One region of the Rahnella variigena genome, then DNA from elsewhere that is predicted to be linked to it. Evidence: predicted binding sites of a transcription regulator. Region 1 holds the regulator's gene; each other region holds the start of a gene.

Evidence for each region. Region 1 encodes PhoB, which activates phosphate uptake and scavenging genes when phosphate is short. Its sites were predicted from a motif close to CTGTCATAAAACTGNCNNAT; they were not measured.
Region 2: phoA (alkaline phosphatase) is a predicted target of PhoB. The motif match lies at 2,101-2,120, and genes of this name have one in related genera.
Region 3: CKQ54_RS13385 (phosphoethanolamine transferase) is a predicted target of PhoB. The motif match lies at 1,382-1,401, and genes of this name have one in related genera.
Region 4: CKQ54_RS17550 (heavy metal response regulator transcription factor) is a predicted target of PhoB. The motif match lies at 1,879-1,898, and genes of this name have one in related genera.

What each region holds. Positions count from the first base shown of each region.
Region 1 covers NZ_NSDJ01000001.1:1,866,061-1,869,901, forward strand. Annotated here, with positions in the region: gene sbcC (exonuclease subunit SbcC) at 1-190, opposite strand, end outside; gene sbcD (exonuclease subunit SbcD) at 187-1,425, opposite strand; gene phoB (phosphate response regulator transcription factor PhoB) at 1,664-2,353, shown strand; gene phoR (phosphate regulon sensor histidine kinase PhoR) at 2,376-3,695, shown strand; gene CKQ54_RS08570 (helix-turn-helix domain-containing protein) at 3,728-3,841, opposite strand, start outside.
Region 2 covers NZ_NSDJ01000001.1:2,912,478-2,916,318, forward strand. Annotated here, with positions in the region: gene phoA (alkaline phosphatase) at 595-2,019, opposite strand; gene CKQ54_RS13575 (L,D-transpeptidase family protein) at 2,686-3,606, opposite strand.
Region 3 covers NZ_NSDJ01000001.1:2,869,216-2,873,056, forward strand. Annotated here, with positions in the region: gene CKQ54_RS13385 (phosphoethanolamine transferase) at 1-1,270, opposite strand, end outside; gene lpxA (acyl-ACP--UDP-N-acetylglucosamine O-acyltransferase) at 1,628-2,416, shown strand; gene CKQ54_RS13395 (DUF2891 domain-containing protein) at 2,433-3,455, opposite strand; gene CKQ54_RS13400 (DUF979 domain-containing protein) at 3,467-3,841, opposite strand, start outside.
Region 4 covers NZ_NSDJ01000001.1:3,810,518-3,814,358, forward strand. Annotated here, with positions in the region: gene CKQ54_RS17545 (heavy metal sensor histidine kinase) at 1-1,123, opposite strand, end outside; gene CKQ54_RS17550 (heavy metal response regulator transcription factor) at 1,116-1,790, opposite strand; gene CKQ54_RS17555 (hypothetical protein) at 2,004-2,627, shown strand; gene CKQ54_RS17560 (cytochrome b/b6 domain-containing protein) at 2,667-3,308, shown strand; gene CKQ54_RS17565 (molybdopterin-dependent oxidoreductase) at 3,301-3,841, shown strand, end outside.

The DNA of each region.
Region 1 (3,841 bases):
TGATGTTCAGACGCGGCGTCTGGTGATAGAGCGCCAGACAGATGGCATCGAGCAGGGTGGTTTTCCCCGCGCCGGTCGGGCCGGTGATGGCGAACAATCCGTTGCTGGCAAAAGGCTCAGCCGTGAAATCAATTTTCCATTCGCCTTCCAGCGAGTTCAGGTTTTTTAAACGCAGGCTGAGAATTTTCATTGTGCGCTGTCCTCCGCATTCTGACCGCTGGTGACCTGTTCAACAACCTGCGCAAACAGCGTGCGCATCCGCGCCTGACGCGGTTCGTCAGGATCCGGTTCCAGTGCCAGCCGTCTTTCAAAGACGTCACTGACACTCAGTTCGCTGAGTGTCTCTTTCTCCTGTTGCTCAATGCTGTTGATACGCTGTTCTTTACTGCGGCGTAAAAGCACCACTTCTACCGGCAGATCTTCCGTCAGCGCCTGAATGCGGCGCTGAATATCACTGAGATAATCTTGCGTGGCGACTTCAATATCCAGCCAGGCCGGTTTGGCCGGATCGCCGCCTTCGAACTGCGCCAGTTGTTTTTCGATTTCTGCCAGCGAGCCTTTGATTATCTGCATCGGCTGGAAAACGGGAATTTCCAGCGTGTCGATGGCGTTGAGCGTCGCGCCGTCGAAATCGAGTAAGTACACACTTTTGGCTTTACTCAGTTCGTCAAAACTCAGTGCAATCGGCGAACCGCTGTAACGGATATGTTCGGTTTTGGCGACGCACTGTGCGCGGTGAATATGACCAAGTGCCACGTAATCGACCGGCGGAAACGCCTGCGCCGGGAAGGCATCGAGTGTGCCGATATAGATGTCGCGCACGGAATCGGAGGTGCTGACGCCAACCGTGGTCAGATGGCCGGTAGCAATGATCGGTAGCGAAACGCCGAGTTCGTCGCGTTTGGTCTGCGCGGCCTGCCACAACGCGTCATAATGCGTGGCGATGGCTTCCTGTAATGCCAGCTGTTTGTCGCTGCCGGATTGTCCCGCCTGACTGGCGAGCAAATCCCGCGGACGTAAAAACGGAATAGCGCAAAGTACCGCGCCCGGTTTTCCGTCACGCTGGTTGAGCACTAAAATCTGTTCAGAGAGGTTTTCGCCGACGGTCGCAATCACCCGCGTATTCAGGCAGGAAAGCAGCTCACGTGATTCATTTAATGTCGCGACAGAATCGTGATTTCCGGCCAGCACCACCAGCTGACAGCCGGTTTGTTGCAACTCGACGACGAAGCGATTGTAAAGCTCGCGGGCATAGCTGGGTGGCGAACCGGTATCGAATATATCGCCTGCCACAATCACGGCATCTACCTGATGTTGCTGCACCTGACCGGTCAGCCAGCGCAAAAATGCCTGATGTTCGGCGGCGCGGCTTTTGGTGAAAAAGTACTGGCCGAGGTGCCAGTCTGACGTGTGGATCAGGCGCATGAGACTCCCGTATGGATCCTGGATGACGACAATGGGGCAAAGTATAAACGTCGGCGGGGGACGCTGTCCCCGATAAATCGGACCAATTTCAGCGAGATGGCAGCTGAATAGAAGAAATGTATCTGTCATATTTGACTGTAATGAACCATCCTTTCTATTCATAAATCTGTCACAAAACTGACGCATAATGGCGCCCGCAATCAAATAAAAGATCGCTAACCTATTGGCAGGACCTACGATGGCAAGACGTATATTGGTGGTTGAAGACGAAGCTCCAATCCGTGAAATGGTGTGTTTTGTACTGGAACAGAATGGCTATCAGGCAGTAGAAGCTGAAGATTTTGATTCAGCCGTTGGCCAGCTGGTAGAACCTTACCCTGAACTTATCCTGCTCGACTGGATGTTACCCGGCGGTTCCGGTATTCAGTTTATCAAACATCTCAAACGTGAAGCACTGACCCGCGAAATTCCGGTGATGATGCTGACCGCCCGCGGTGAAGAAGAAGACAGGGTGCGCGGCCTGGAAGTCGGTGCCGATGATTACATCACCAAACCGTTTTCTCCAAAAGAACTGGTTGCACGTATTAAAGCCGTGATGCGCCGCATCTCGCCAATGGCGGTGGAAGAAGTGATCGACATGCAGGGTTTAAGCCTGGATCCGTCGTCTCACCGTGTGATGGCCAACGAGCAGGCGCTCGATATGGGGCCGACCGAATTTAAATTATTGCACTTCTTTATGACCCACTCCGAACGTGTTTACAGCCGCGAACAGTTGCTCAATAACGTCTGGGGCACTAACGTTTATGTGGAAGATCGCACGGTAGACGTGCATATTCGTCGTTTACGTAAAGCGCTGGAAACCAGTGGACATGACAGAATGATCCAGACTGTTCGTGGAACCGGATACCGTTTTTCAACGCGTTATTGAGTCCCCACAGCGGAGAATCTGTGTGCTAGAACGTTTGTCATGGAAACGATTGGCCGGTGAATTCTTTCTCTTTTGCCTGCCCGCGTTAATCCTCGGTATCTTCGTCGGCCATTTCGGCTGGCTCCTCTTTGCGTCGCTGCTGGCGGCGCTGGGCTGGAATTATTACAACCAGCTCAAACTCTCTCACTGGCTGTGGCTTGACCGCAGCATAACCCCGCCGAATGGCCGCTGGAGCTGGGAGCCTCTGTTTTACGGGCTGAACCAGATGCAGATGCGTAACCGCCGTCGCCGTCGTGAATTAGGTCAGCTCATCAAACGTTTCCGCAGCGGTGCCGAATCATTACCCGATGCGGTGGTATTGACGACGGAAGAGGGCAATATTTTCTGGTGTAACGGACTGGCGCAAGATTTGCTCGGTTTCCGCTGGCCGGAGGATAACGGACAACACATCTTTAACCTGCTGCGTTATCCCGAGTTTCGTACCTGGATCCAGACCCGTGATTTCAGCCGTGCCCTGAATTTGCAACTCAATAACGAGCATTACGTCGAGTTTCGCGTGATGCCTTATTCCGAAGGGCAACTGCTGATGGTGGCGCGTGATGTTACGCAGATGCGTCAGCTCGAAGGTGCGCGTCGTAACTTCTTCGCTAACGTTAGTCATGAACTGAGAACCCCGCTGACTGTATTGCAGGGATATCTGGAAATGATGGAAGACGCCAAACTGGAAGAGCCGTTTCGTACCAAAGCGCTGGACACCATGCAGGAACAGACGCGGCGCATGGACGGGCTGGTCAAGCAACTGCTGACACTGTCAAAAATCGAAGCATCAGCAAATATCGATATGCAGGAGAAAGTCGATATTCCGGTGATGCTCGGCATGCTGGAGCGCGAAGTGCAATCTTTAAGCGGTGGCCGTCACGAAGTGGTGTTCCGTGTAAACGAGAAACTGAAGGTCTTTGGCAATGAAGATCAGTTACGCAGCGCGGTGTCGAATCTGGTGTACAACGCCGTCAACCACACCCCGGCGGGGACGCGGATAGAAGTCAGCTGGCAACAAACGCCGCATGGCGCGCAGTTCCAGATCAGTGATAACGGGCCGGGCATTGCGCCGCAACACCTGCCGCGTCTGACTGAACGTTTCTACCGGGTTGATAAAGCGCGTTCGCGCCAGACGGGGGGCAGCGGTCTGGGGCTGGCCATTGTCAAACACGCCCTGAGTCATCACAACGCCAAACTTGAAGTGATGAGTGAAGTCGGCGTTGGTACCCGCTTTATATTTACACTGGCACCGAAACTGATTGTTCCTCAGGAACAGGCCAGCCAAAGCGATGTGAAGGGATAAAAAAGTAGCCACAGCCCACGCTGTGGCTTCTTTTAGCAGATGATCTGTAAACCTTTTTCTTCGATCAGCATCAGTAAGATCAGAGCCGCACCGGTGGGTTTGGTTTCGTCACGCTCCCATTTTTGAATGCTGTTAGCCGACATATT
Region 2 (3,841 bases), 1.0 Mb from region 1:
GCCTCTGGACTCCGCGCTTTTTTCACTGCGCGCTGTCGCGGGTATGACGGACATGTTCTGATGCAATCGTGCGTGGCGCAAATCCAGGTGCTTCGCACTGCCTTCTCTCGGTCTTCGAGCCTCTTGTCTCGAAGCCGCTCCGTTCAGCTGAATTTTGAGCACGCCAATCAACTCATCTAAAAGATAAATCCATTCCGTTTTTGAATTTAAGATCGTGCGGGCGATTCAGAAATCTTGCTGAACGGAGCGGCCTGGAGACCAGAGGCTCCAGGACCGAGAGAAGGAACCGCGCAGCGGCAAGATTTCCAGCCTGTCGGTGCGATACCTGAAACATAGCCAGCGAGCGGAGCGCGCAGTAAAAGAGCCGGAGATCCTTAAGAGGCGCGGCGATAGGCGCCTCTTGAGGCCCGTTTGGGTGGCAACCCAAGGTGTTGACCTTTGGGCCAGTGTGGGCGGCGAGCCCACGACCTTGAGCCTAAGGCCAGTTTGGGTGGCAACCCAAGGTCTTGACCCTAAGGCCCGTTTGGATAACAACCCAAGGTTTTAGAATTTTAGGCTTTTGAAAAGCCGCCCAAATGCAGCGGCTATCCTACATTACTTGATCGCCATGGCATCCCGCATCGTATAGAACAAATCTGTCTGATCTGTCAGACCGACCACATTCCCCGCATGCGGCCCGAACGCGGCTATGCGCAGTTGAGTCCCGGTATGTCCCTGCGAATCATCTTCGGAGTTGCCGTAGCTGATGGTCATCGGCGCGCCGTCTTTGGTGGTCAGCGTCTGCGTCAGGCCCGGTGCTTTGGCGTCGGTTTCGATTATTTGGCTGGAATGGGCGTGGTCGGCGGTGACGATAACCAGCGTGTTGCCATCCTGACGGGCGAACTCCAGCGCTTTCTGTACGGCCTCATCCAGATCGACCGTTTCACCAAACTGTCCGCATGGGTTGGCGGCGTGATCCTGCTTATCAATTGATGCGCCTTCAACTTGCAGGAAGAAACCGTTCTGATTGGTTTTCAGCAGGTCGATGGCTTTTTCTGTCATCGCCGCCAGCGTCGGGATATCTGCGGTGCGTTGCGGATTGGCTTCACAGGTCACGGCAGGTTTATCTATATTACCGTGATAAGTGGCTTTCGGCCCCTGCCAGCGAACCGGCATGTTGCCTTCGGAAAACAGGCCCAGCACCGGTTTCTTCTGGTCTGCCTGCGTGATTGCGCTCAGCTGTTCAGCGTTCTCTACCCAGACATAACCCTGCGCCAGCGCCTGGTCTTTCAGTGATTTCCCCTGGAACTCACCGGCTTTCGCCAGCTGACTGAATGACTTTCTGCCGCCGCCCAGCGTGACATCCGAACGAGCCTGCAACAATTGTTCAGTGATGGAACCGCGTCCGCCGTTTTCCAGGGCGTTGCTGGCGCATTTCTCTGCTGTTTCTTCCGGGCCGTAGCATTTGCGCGAGGTGACATGGGCGATTTGCGCTGCCGGTGTGGCATCCTGCAATTCAGCGGTAGAAACGTTGCCGGTGGCTTTACCCGCCGCTTTGGCAATTTCGAGAATGGTCTGGTGATCCTTACCGTTTACATCCACGCCAATCGCACCGTTATAGCTTTTGACGCCAGTTGTCCAGGCAGTGGCGGAAGCGGCGGAGTCAGTCACATAACTCGGTTTCTGCGTTTTCTTGTCCAGAGAATAATGTGTGTACTGGCCAGTCAGCGGCAGGGCATCAATGCCTTTGAAATAGCCGCCTGCACCTTCGGCATAGTTACGCGCAGAGGTAATTTCAGAATCACCCATGCCGTCGCCAATCAGCAAAATGACGTTTTTCACCGTTTTGTCGGACAGCGATGCTTTCAGCGCGGCGGTCTGATCACCGCTCAGGCGGCGTGCGCCACCCGGTTCTGTCAGCACGCCTTTCGCGGCGCGGTCAGTCAGCGTGTCAGTTTCAGCGGCGAGGGAGGCGGCAGAGGCGGAAAGCAGCAGGGCGGCAGTCACTGCACGGGCGATCAGAGATACAGATTGTTGCATTGTCAAAACTCCTTTTTATAAACCGTCGGAAATAAAAAAACACATATAGATATTTTTTGTTACCGGAAGGTTAAGGGAGAGTTGTGACGGTTTAATGACAGGCACCGGGTTGGTGGTGAGACTGGGGGTTAACTTCAACTTCAACTTCAACTTCAAGGTCAATACCTTGGGTTGCCACCCAAACTGGCCTTAAGGGTGGCTTATCGCCACCACCCTTAAGAATCCCGGGCTCTTTTACTGCGCGCTCTGCTCGCTGGCTATGTTTCAGCTGCCGCAGTGACAGGCTGGAAAGCTAGCCGCTTTGCGGTTCCTTCACTCGGTCCTGGAGCCTCTGGTCTCCAGGCCGCTCCGTTCAGCAAACTTTCTGAATCGCCCGCGGCTTTTTAAAGAATGAAGTGAGTGAGGTTGTGAAGTAAAAGTCTGAGGCCGGTTCCAAAATTCCGCCGGAGGAGAGGTGGAAAACCGCGCGTCTTTGTGCGCGGGTTGTAACCCGAACGAAGGGAACCGCGCAGCGGCGGGATTTTGCGGCTTTCAGTGCAATTGAGAAACCGAAACTTTCTCGGCACAGCTTTTCAGTGCAACTGAGCCGCCGCCCTTTGCATCGGCACTATGCAAAAAAAAAGCCCCGAAGATCGGAGCTTTTTCACAAAGACATCAAAGACGCTATCAGTTGACCTGAACCGGCATACCGGAACGCATCTCGATCGCGCGCTGAACCACAGTCTGGTTAACCGCAGGATCCATCGCAACGCTGCTTGCGCTGCCGGTCAGAGTGATTGGCAGCGGTTGCTGGGAATCAAACTCTTCCTGGTTAGAGGACAGCGGGTTGTGGATCTCAATGTAACGTTTGCCGTCTGGCTCAATGGTGGCTTTCACCGGTTCGTTGATGAACTGAACGCGAGTACCTTGCGGCACGTTGTCGTACAACCATTTGATGTCAGCATCACGCAGACGCACACAACCGTGGCTCACGCGCAGACCAATACCGAAGTTGGCGTTGGTGCCGTGAACGGCATACAGACGACCCACGTACAGCGCGTACAGGCCCATCGGGTTGTCCGGACCAGCAGGGAAGACGGCTGGCAGGAATTCGCCACGTGCAGCATATTCTTCATGCATTTTCGCGGTTGGCGTCCAGGTCGGGCCGGCTTTTTTACGCTGAACGGTCGTTACCCAGTTCATCGGGGTGTCTTTGCCCAACTCACCGATACCGATTGGCAGAACTACTACGGTGTTGGTGCCTTTAGGGTAGTAATACAAACGCATTTCAGCACTGTTGATCACGATGCCATCGTGCGGAGTATCCGGCAGGATCAGTTGCTGAGGAATGGTCAGCACGGTGCCAGGAGTTGGCAGGAACGGGTCAACGCCAGGGTTGGCTTCGAGCATGTTGCTCAAACCCATCTGGTATTGCGCTGCGAAATGTTCCAGTGGCAGGCTGCTGCCCTGAGGAACAGTGACTGTGATGTTTTCACCGACCAGACGACCGTTATTGGCCGGAAGAGGGTAGACCACAGCAAAAGACGCCTGGCTATATGCAGCAACTGCCAAAACCAGGGTAAGGATTGCGCGAATGCTCATTTTCATATTTTCGTTGGTCGTTAATGCCACACTGGCAGTTGTTGTCAGGATGTTAATTCCCCCCCGACGCAGTCTAAACCGGCCGGAAAGATAGTGTACTTGCACATAGCACTTGAAAGGGACTCAGTATGTGTAACGAATCGCATTTCAGGGCCGCTAATTATAAGGATTTATTTCAAACAGGCCAAAGCTTTCTCACCTTGTTGGAAAAGTTCCCTCAGCTAAACGCATTTTTTGACGC
Region 3 (3,841 bases), 1.0 Mb from region 1:
AGAGCAGGGTGTTATCGTAGGTATTCACCAGCTGTTCCTGTGTGCAGTTTTCAATGTCGCTGCGCGGACAGTCAGGCGTGAACTTACGGAATTCCGGCGGATAACGTCTGGAATACGTCGGCCCGTGACTGCCAATCAGGTGCAGGGCAATCAGGGTGTTTTTCCCGTCGTTTTTAATATCCTCATCGATATTTTGCATTAGCGCCATGTCGTAGCAGGTGTCGCCGTCACAATATTTGCCGTCATTTTTAATGGGGATAATGACGTTTGGCACGCGGTCACAGACACCTTTACAGCCTTCGTCGTTATCTTTCCAGAAAACGGAAACGCCAGCTTTATGCAGGATATCCAGCAAGCCTTCGCTGTTTCGGGCGCGGTTAGCGTCGTAGCTGGTGCGTTTCATATTAGAGAACATGCACGGCACGGAAATCGCTGTCGCTGTGCCGCATGACGTCATTTTGCTGAAATTCACCACATCCGCAATGGCCTGCGTGTATTGATTAGTCGGTTTGCCATAACCGTTCCACGACTGGTTTTGCGCCCGTGCAGTTTCGCCTACCACCAGGAAGACCAGATTCGGTTTCTGACCAGGCTGTTGTACCAGTTTTGCATCGTTGCCAATCGTCTGGAACGGTATTTTCGGCGTGAAATAACGGTGATTCATGTACTGGAAAGCGCTGTACAGATAGTTAGTCGGGACGATTTCCAGATTGAGCGTGCGGTTGTTACGCCCCACAGACGCATAATCTTTATAGAAAACACCGGCGATCGACGCCACTACCAGCAGTGAAATCACCATCGACATCAGACGCACACCGAGACGGCGCAGGCGGGTCTTTTCATAGCTTACCGGCGTTACGAATAACAGAATAGCGGGCAGGATGCCGGTAAACACAAACCACAGCACCACCTTCAGATTGAGATACGACGTCGCCTCAGCTGATTGTGTCTCGATAATGTTTTCAATCATGCTTCGGTCGAAAACGACCTGAAAGGTCATCATGGCAAAACTGGCGAGGGCGCTGAGCGGCAGCACAATGATGAAGAAGGGCTTAAGCAACGGCCGGAAGCTAAAAGGGGTGAACACAAAGTTCAGCGCAGCAAACAGGGCGACAGGAATGCTCAGGGCAAAAGCCAGGTTATAAGCCGGCAACGCATGGAGAATGCGGTAAAAGTGCAGCAAAATCGGCAGGTTGACCACAAAAGTGAAGTACAGCGTTAAGAGCAAGGTCAGCTTGAAATAGCTGATTTTTGGCAATAAATAGCGCAATGCAAACTCCCAAAAGGGGTGAAAAAGCCAACGTAATGCGAGGCAAACATAACGTGCAGAAATGAATGGCAGGAATCATATTAGTTCAAGCTTAAGAAAGCCTTAACGGGAGTGTCATAAATGTTTAACGTGATGGGTTTTTAGAAAAGGTTCAGAAAATAAATAAAATATAGTTAGCCAGTTTTCTCCTCCAGACCCCTTATCCTGTGCGGTATAGCGCGACGCTGTTCAATAAGAAACCGTTTCGTTTAAGCCTTTCTGAGCGCGTTTCTTCCGCTCATTTTGACCTTCCCTGATTACTCCTGACACGTTTAATTCACCACTGGCGGCTTACCGGCTGTCAGAAGGACGTTTGTGTTGATTTCATCTTCGGCCACCATCGCGGCCAGCAGTATCATCGAATCGGATGTCATTATCGGCCCGCGGGTGGTTATCGGGCCTTTTTGTATTATTTCCGCCGGTGTGCAAATCGGTGAAGGGACCATTATTTCTTCGCATACGGTCATCAACGGCAATACGAAAATCGGGTCAGATAACCAGATCGGCATGGGATCTTCGATTGGCGAAATCAGTCAGGATCTGAAATATGCAGGAGAACCTGCCTGGCTCGAAATTGGCAATCGCAACAGGATCGGCCGTCACGCGACATTGCACCGGGGAACCGCACAGGGCGGGGGATTGACCCGTATCGGTGATGACAATACTTTCGAGCGCGGTGTGCATATCGGCCATGACTGTCTGGTAGGGAATGCCACGTTTATGGGCGAGAACAGCGGACTGGCCGGACACGTTGTGCTGGGAGATGACACTTGCATTGAAGCCATGTGCGCGGTGCATCAGTTTTGCATTATTGGCACGGGAGCCCGCTTGCTGGCCGGATCCTGCGTTGTGCAGGATGTGCCGCCTTATGTTCAGGCGGGTGGGAACCGCGCATCGCCGCAAGGAATTAATGAACAGGCCGGAGCCTTCAGGCAGGCGGAACCCGCTGTGCGCGAGGTGATCCATTATCTGTATGACCTGCTTTATCACCAGCAGGCGGCGGTCGAAAAAGTGAGACTGGAGATCGGACGTCTGAGTGTTGAATATCCGTTGCTGTGCCACTTCAATGAATTCTTCCTCCGTTCAGCACGCGGGATTGTGCGCTGAACGGAGGAAAGGTCAGTCAGGCTTCCAGGGCTAACAGCGCGAAAGTCGCCAGCCAGTGTTCCCCCATATAGGTGCTGTCGAGGTGATCCAGTGCGCTGTGCAAATGCGCTTCGGCGGTCTGGCGCAGGAGCGCCGCACGCGGATCACCCGCAGGTAACGCCGACGCCAGCGAACGCTGACACCAGGCCCGGCTGAGATTGAGTCCGTCGAGATGGCCGATTTTGCCATCATTGCGGTCAGTCACGGTCGCCGGTGTGAACAACGTCGCGGGCTGGCTGTGTGCCAGTTCCGGCAGGAAACGCCCGAACCAGGTGACAAAGGCGTCGCGAGGTAACACGCGGCGCATCAGTTCGGCTTCCATCAGTGAAGGGGAAAGGAATTCATCACCGCCCGGTTCCCACGCCTGACAATGCACATCGTCAAGATGCCAGCGCAGTGCCGTTTCTTCGATGGTTGATGCCAGCACAGAATGTTTAACGCTGCGCGCATAATCGAGCGTCAATGCCAGAGCAAAGGCGGTATTAAAGTGACTGCCAACGCGCAGCGGATACGTGGCTTTTGGCAGAAAGTCAGTGAAGCTTTTCTCAAAGAAGCGACTCATCGGCGCCAGCGTTTTGGCCCATCCAGCGGCCTGCGGCAATACCATTTCATGCAACTGCTGAGTGAGCGCCAGAAACCACGCCCAGCCGTAAGGACGCTCAAACCCGTTATTTTGCGGCTGTTGCAGATACGCCATCTCACCCGCGACGTTTTCGGCGGTGAAATGCTCGTTCACCACGCTGATGATTTTTCCGGCTTCCGGCAGATCAGGAAAGCGATTCAGTAAGCGCAATAACAGCCAGTAACCATGAACGCAGGAATGCCAGTCGTAGCTGCCGTAAAATATCGGATGCAGCTGACGCGGAGTCTGCGCATCCGCCGCGCTGCTCATGGCGTGCATCAGTTTATTGGGATACTCGCGTGTTAAATGGTTGAGCGCCAGCGAGGCAAAACGGGACGCCATTTCAGGCGTCAGGGTCGTCGTCGGTTGCGTTGTCATCTTTTCCCTTATCAGAAACGGAACACAAAGAGATACATAAAGGCGGTGTTGACCAGCAACAGCAATACGCCGGTTTTCCACTGTGCCTTGATCACGCCATTTTTATCCTGCAATTCAAGTAACGCCGCCGGAACGATGTTGAAATTCGCAGCCATTGGCGTCATCAGTGTTCCGCAAAAACCGGACAACATCCCGATAGCGCCCATAATCGCGGGGTTTCCGCCCAGCTGATTAACGATGAGCGGCAAGCCGATACCCGCTGTCATCACCGGGAATGCGGCGAACCCGTTACCCATAATCATGGTGAACAGCGCCATGCCGAAGGTATAAGCGACAACAATTGCCAGCGGAGATCCCAGCGGAATAATGTTTTTCACCAGTTCAGA
Region 4 (3,841 bases), 1.9 Mb from region 1:
CCACCAGATTACTCAGCGCACGCTGGAACAAAATAGCATCCGCGTGTAATACACCGCGCCCCTCGCCGTGCAGCGTCATTTCCCGCTCTTCTGCCAGCCCTTCAAAGTATTCCTGGATACGCGTAATTTCTGATGAAACATCAATGCTGGTTATGGTGAGAACCGACCGCGCATCCGAAGCACGCGCCAGGAACAGGATGTTTTCGACCATCCGCGAGATGCGTTCCAGCTCTTCCATATTATTAGCCAGCAGCGTTTCATATTCCTCAACCGTGCGTGGCTGATACAACGCCACCTGACAATGCCCCATCAGCGCGCCCACCGGCGTGCGGATTTCATGGGCCAGATCAGCGGAAAACTGCGTCAGGCGCTGATAACCTTCCGCCAGCCTTTCCAGCATATCGTTGAAAGAAAGGATGAGTTGCTGTAATTCCTGCGGCGCTTTGTCGGTACTCAGGCGCGTCGATAAGCTGGCCGGATGGATTTGCGTCGCTTCCCGCGCCATATTGCGCAGCGGCCTCAAACCACGGCGGATAACCAGATAACCCAGTGCGGCAATCAGCACATACGAAAACAACACTGCGCCGATAATTTCCCAGCGGAAGGTTTCTAACAGGCGCGATTCTTCGGTCATGAAATGGCCTGCGGTAATTTCAACCGTGCGCCCGTCCTGAATTTTTACCGCAGCACGGGCAAAACGCACCGGCGTGCCATCTGGCGCTTTTTGCCCGTGAACCGTTTTCAGCGTCAGCGGCTGGCCTTCGGGTACCGCGGCAAACGGCGGTAAAACAAGATGTGAAGGATTGACGTTGATTAACGGCGGCTCGCCGGAAAGGCTGAAGGTCAGAATATCGCGCTCATTGCCGAGCATATTTTCAAACAGGCCGGGATTGCGGCTCAGCTGTGACAGCGGGAATTCATTCGCCAGCAGATGGCGAAAATACTGCACGCGCCCGCTGACCTGATAATCCGCACGGCGCACCAGTTCTTTGTCCATCGAATAGTAGAGATAAAAGCCCACGGCACTGACCACCAGCGAGGCCAGCAGCGCAAAAAGTAATGTGGCGCGCAGCGTCAGCGACATGGCCCGTGCAGGCTTTTTAGCGGAAGTTAAATCAGTCATTGCGCACTTCACAGACGTAGCCGATGCCGCGCACGGTGTGGATCAGTTTCAGCTCAAAGGCGCGGTCAACTTTGGCGCGCAGACGCTTAATGGCGACATCCACCACATTGGTGTCACTGTCGAAATTCATATCCCATACCTGCGAGGCGATCATGGTGCGCGACAGCACTTCGCCTTCGCGACGCATCAGCAGCTGCAACAACATGAATTCTTTATTGGTCAGCGCGATGGTCTGATCCTGACGGGTTACGCGACGGCGCAGCACATCAAGATGCAGGTCAGCGACCGAGTAAATATCCGGCTCTCGCGCTGCCGGACGGCGCAGCAACGTGCGGATACGCAATACCAGTTCGGTAAAGGAAAACGGTTTGATCAGATAATCGTCAGCGCCCAGTTCCAGCCCGTGGATGCGATCCTGCACTTCATCACGTGCGGTGAGAAACAGCACCGGCACGTCGCTTTTCTTGCGCAGAACTTCCATCACCTGCCAGCCGTCGAGGCCGGGCAGCATGACATCGAGGATCACCGTGTCATAGCCCTCTTCCAGCGCCAGAAACAGGCCATCGGCCCCGTTACGCGCCAGATCGACGCTGTAACCGGCTTCGGTCAGCCCTTTTTTCAGGTAATCGCCCGTACTGACATCGTCTTCAATCACCAGTATCCGCATTCAGGCCCTCAGCGCCGCAATACCATTCTCCCAAAGAATGATTCATGGGGAAGTTTATCAGTTTCGCCAGACACCTTTGATGACAATTTTGTCATCAATTTGTCATCAGCCAATCCCGGTTTATCGTCCACTCTTAAGGAAGCTATTCATCACTGGCAGGGTCAGTGATTCTTCTAACCAAATGAAATAACGCCGGAAACTGGAGAGTTAATAATGAATACCACCAAACGTCTTGCGGGTCTGTTACTGGGTTCACTGCTGATGAGCAGCACAATGGCATCGGCTTTTGCCGCCGATAACGTGATCAAACCAACACGCGGAACCATTGATTCTGTTAATGACTCATCAGTACAAATCACCACCCGTCAGGGCGAAAAGCTCGACGTTAAGCTGACGGATAAAACCCGTATCAACTCCGTCACCAAAGGCCAGATCAGCGATATCAAAGCCGACAGCTTCATCGGTACGGCGGCAGTACCTCAGGCCAACGGCACACTGAAAGCGCTGGAAGTTCACGTATTTGCTCCGAGCCTGCGCGGCAGCGGCGAAGGTTTCAATCCGTTTGAATCGCCGGACGGCAAAATCAATACCATGACCAACGGCACCGTCGGCAAACTGGTTAACAGCAATGGCCGCACGCTGACCGTGAAATACCATGATGCAGAGAAAACCGTTGTCGTTCCTGACGATGTACCGGTCGTTCTGCTGGCACCGGGTGACCGCAGCCTGCTGAAACCGGGCACCAAAGTCGTGCTGTTCGCGATGAAAGATGACAAAGGTTCCCTGGTTGCACGCGGTATTTCTGCGGGTAAAGACGGCGTTACGCCACCAATGTAATCCGGCCTGACGGCCTTACCGGACAACAGGAGTTTTTCCGTGAAACCTCAGCCCTCTCCACTTCGCAAACGCAGGGTGCATTCCTGGCCGGTGCGCATTTGTCACTGGATTAATCTGCTGGCAATGATCGGCATGGTAATGAGCGGCTGGGGGATTTATAACGCCGACCCGATTTTCTCGTTTACCTTTCCCCAGAGCACGACCCTCGGCGGCTGGCTGGGCGGCAACATCGCCTGGCATCTGGCAGTCATGTGGCTGCTGGCGGCCAATGCCCTTTTCTATGTGCTGTGGGGCATGTTGAGCGGCCATTTCCGCCGCGATTTTTTCCCCTTTTCACCGCGAACGGTCTGCCGAGATACCGTTCGTGCGCTGACATTCAAACTCCCCCACAAACTCGGGCAGTACAATGCCGTGCAAAAACTGATGTACAGCGGCGTGCTGTTGCTCGGCCTATTGCTTTTGCTTTCCGGTTTGTCCATCTGGAAACCGGTACAGTTCAGCGGTCTGGTGTGGTTGTTTGGCGGTTTTGATATCGCGCGTTATGTGCATTTTTTTGCGATGAGCGGCGTGATGCTGTTCGTCATTATTCACGTACTGATGGTTCTGCTGGTGCCAAAAACCTTCGTGGCGATGCTGACCGGCGGCAAAAAAATAAGTACGGAGGAAAGCGCCGATGAGTGATAAATCACGCCGGCCAAAAATTATTCTTGAGCCCGATCAGCGCAAGCAACTGGTCAACATTCAGCGCCGCATGTTATTGCGTGGAGGTCTCACGCTGGGCGCGGTATCGATGCTCACCGGCTGTAATCTGCAGGACGGTGACGAAGTCGATAAAGTGCTGTGGGCGATGTCACGCTGGAATGACCGCGTGCAAGGCTGGCTGTTCAGCGGGCAAAAACTGGCGCAAACCTATCGCGCTGACCAGATCACCACGCCGTTTCGCTTTAATGCTTATTATCCGGAATATAACGTGCCGGAAATCGACATTCCCAATTACCGGCTTGAAGTCTCTGGTCTGGTGCAAAAGAAAGCCTCGTGGACGCTGGAACAGTTACAGCGACTGCCGCAGGAAAGTCAGATCACTCGTCTGATTTGCATTGAAGGCTGGAGCGCAATTGGTCAGTGGAAAGGCGTGCCGCTGAAAACGTTTTTACAGCACATCGGCGCAGATCTGACCGCTAAATACGTCGGATTCAAATGTGACGACCGCTATT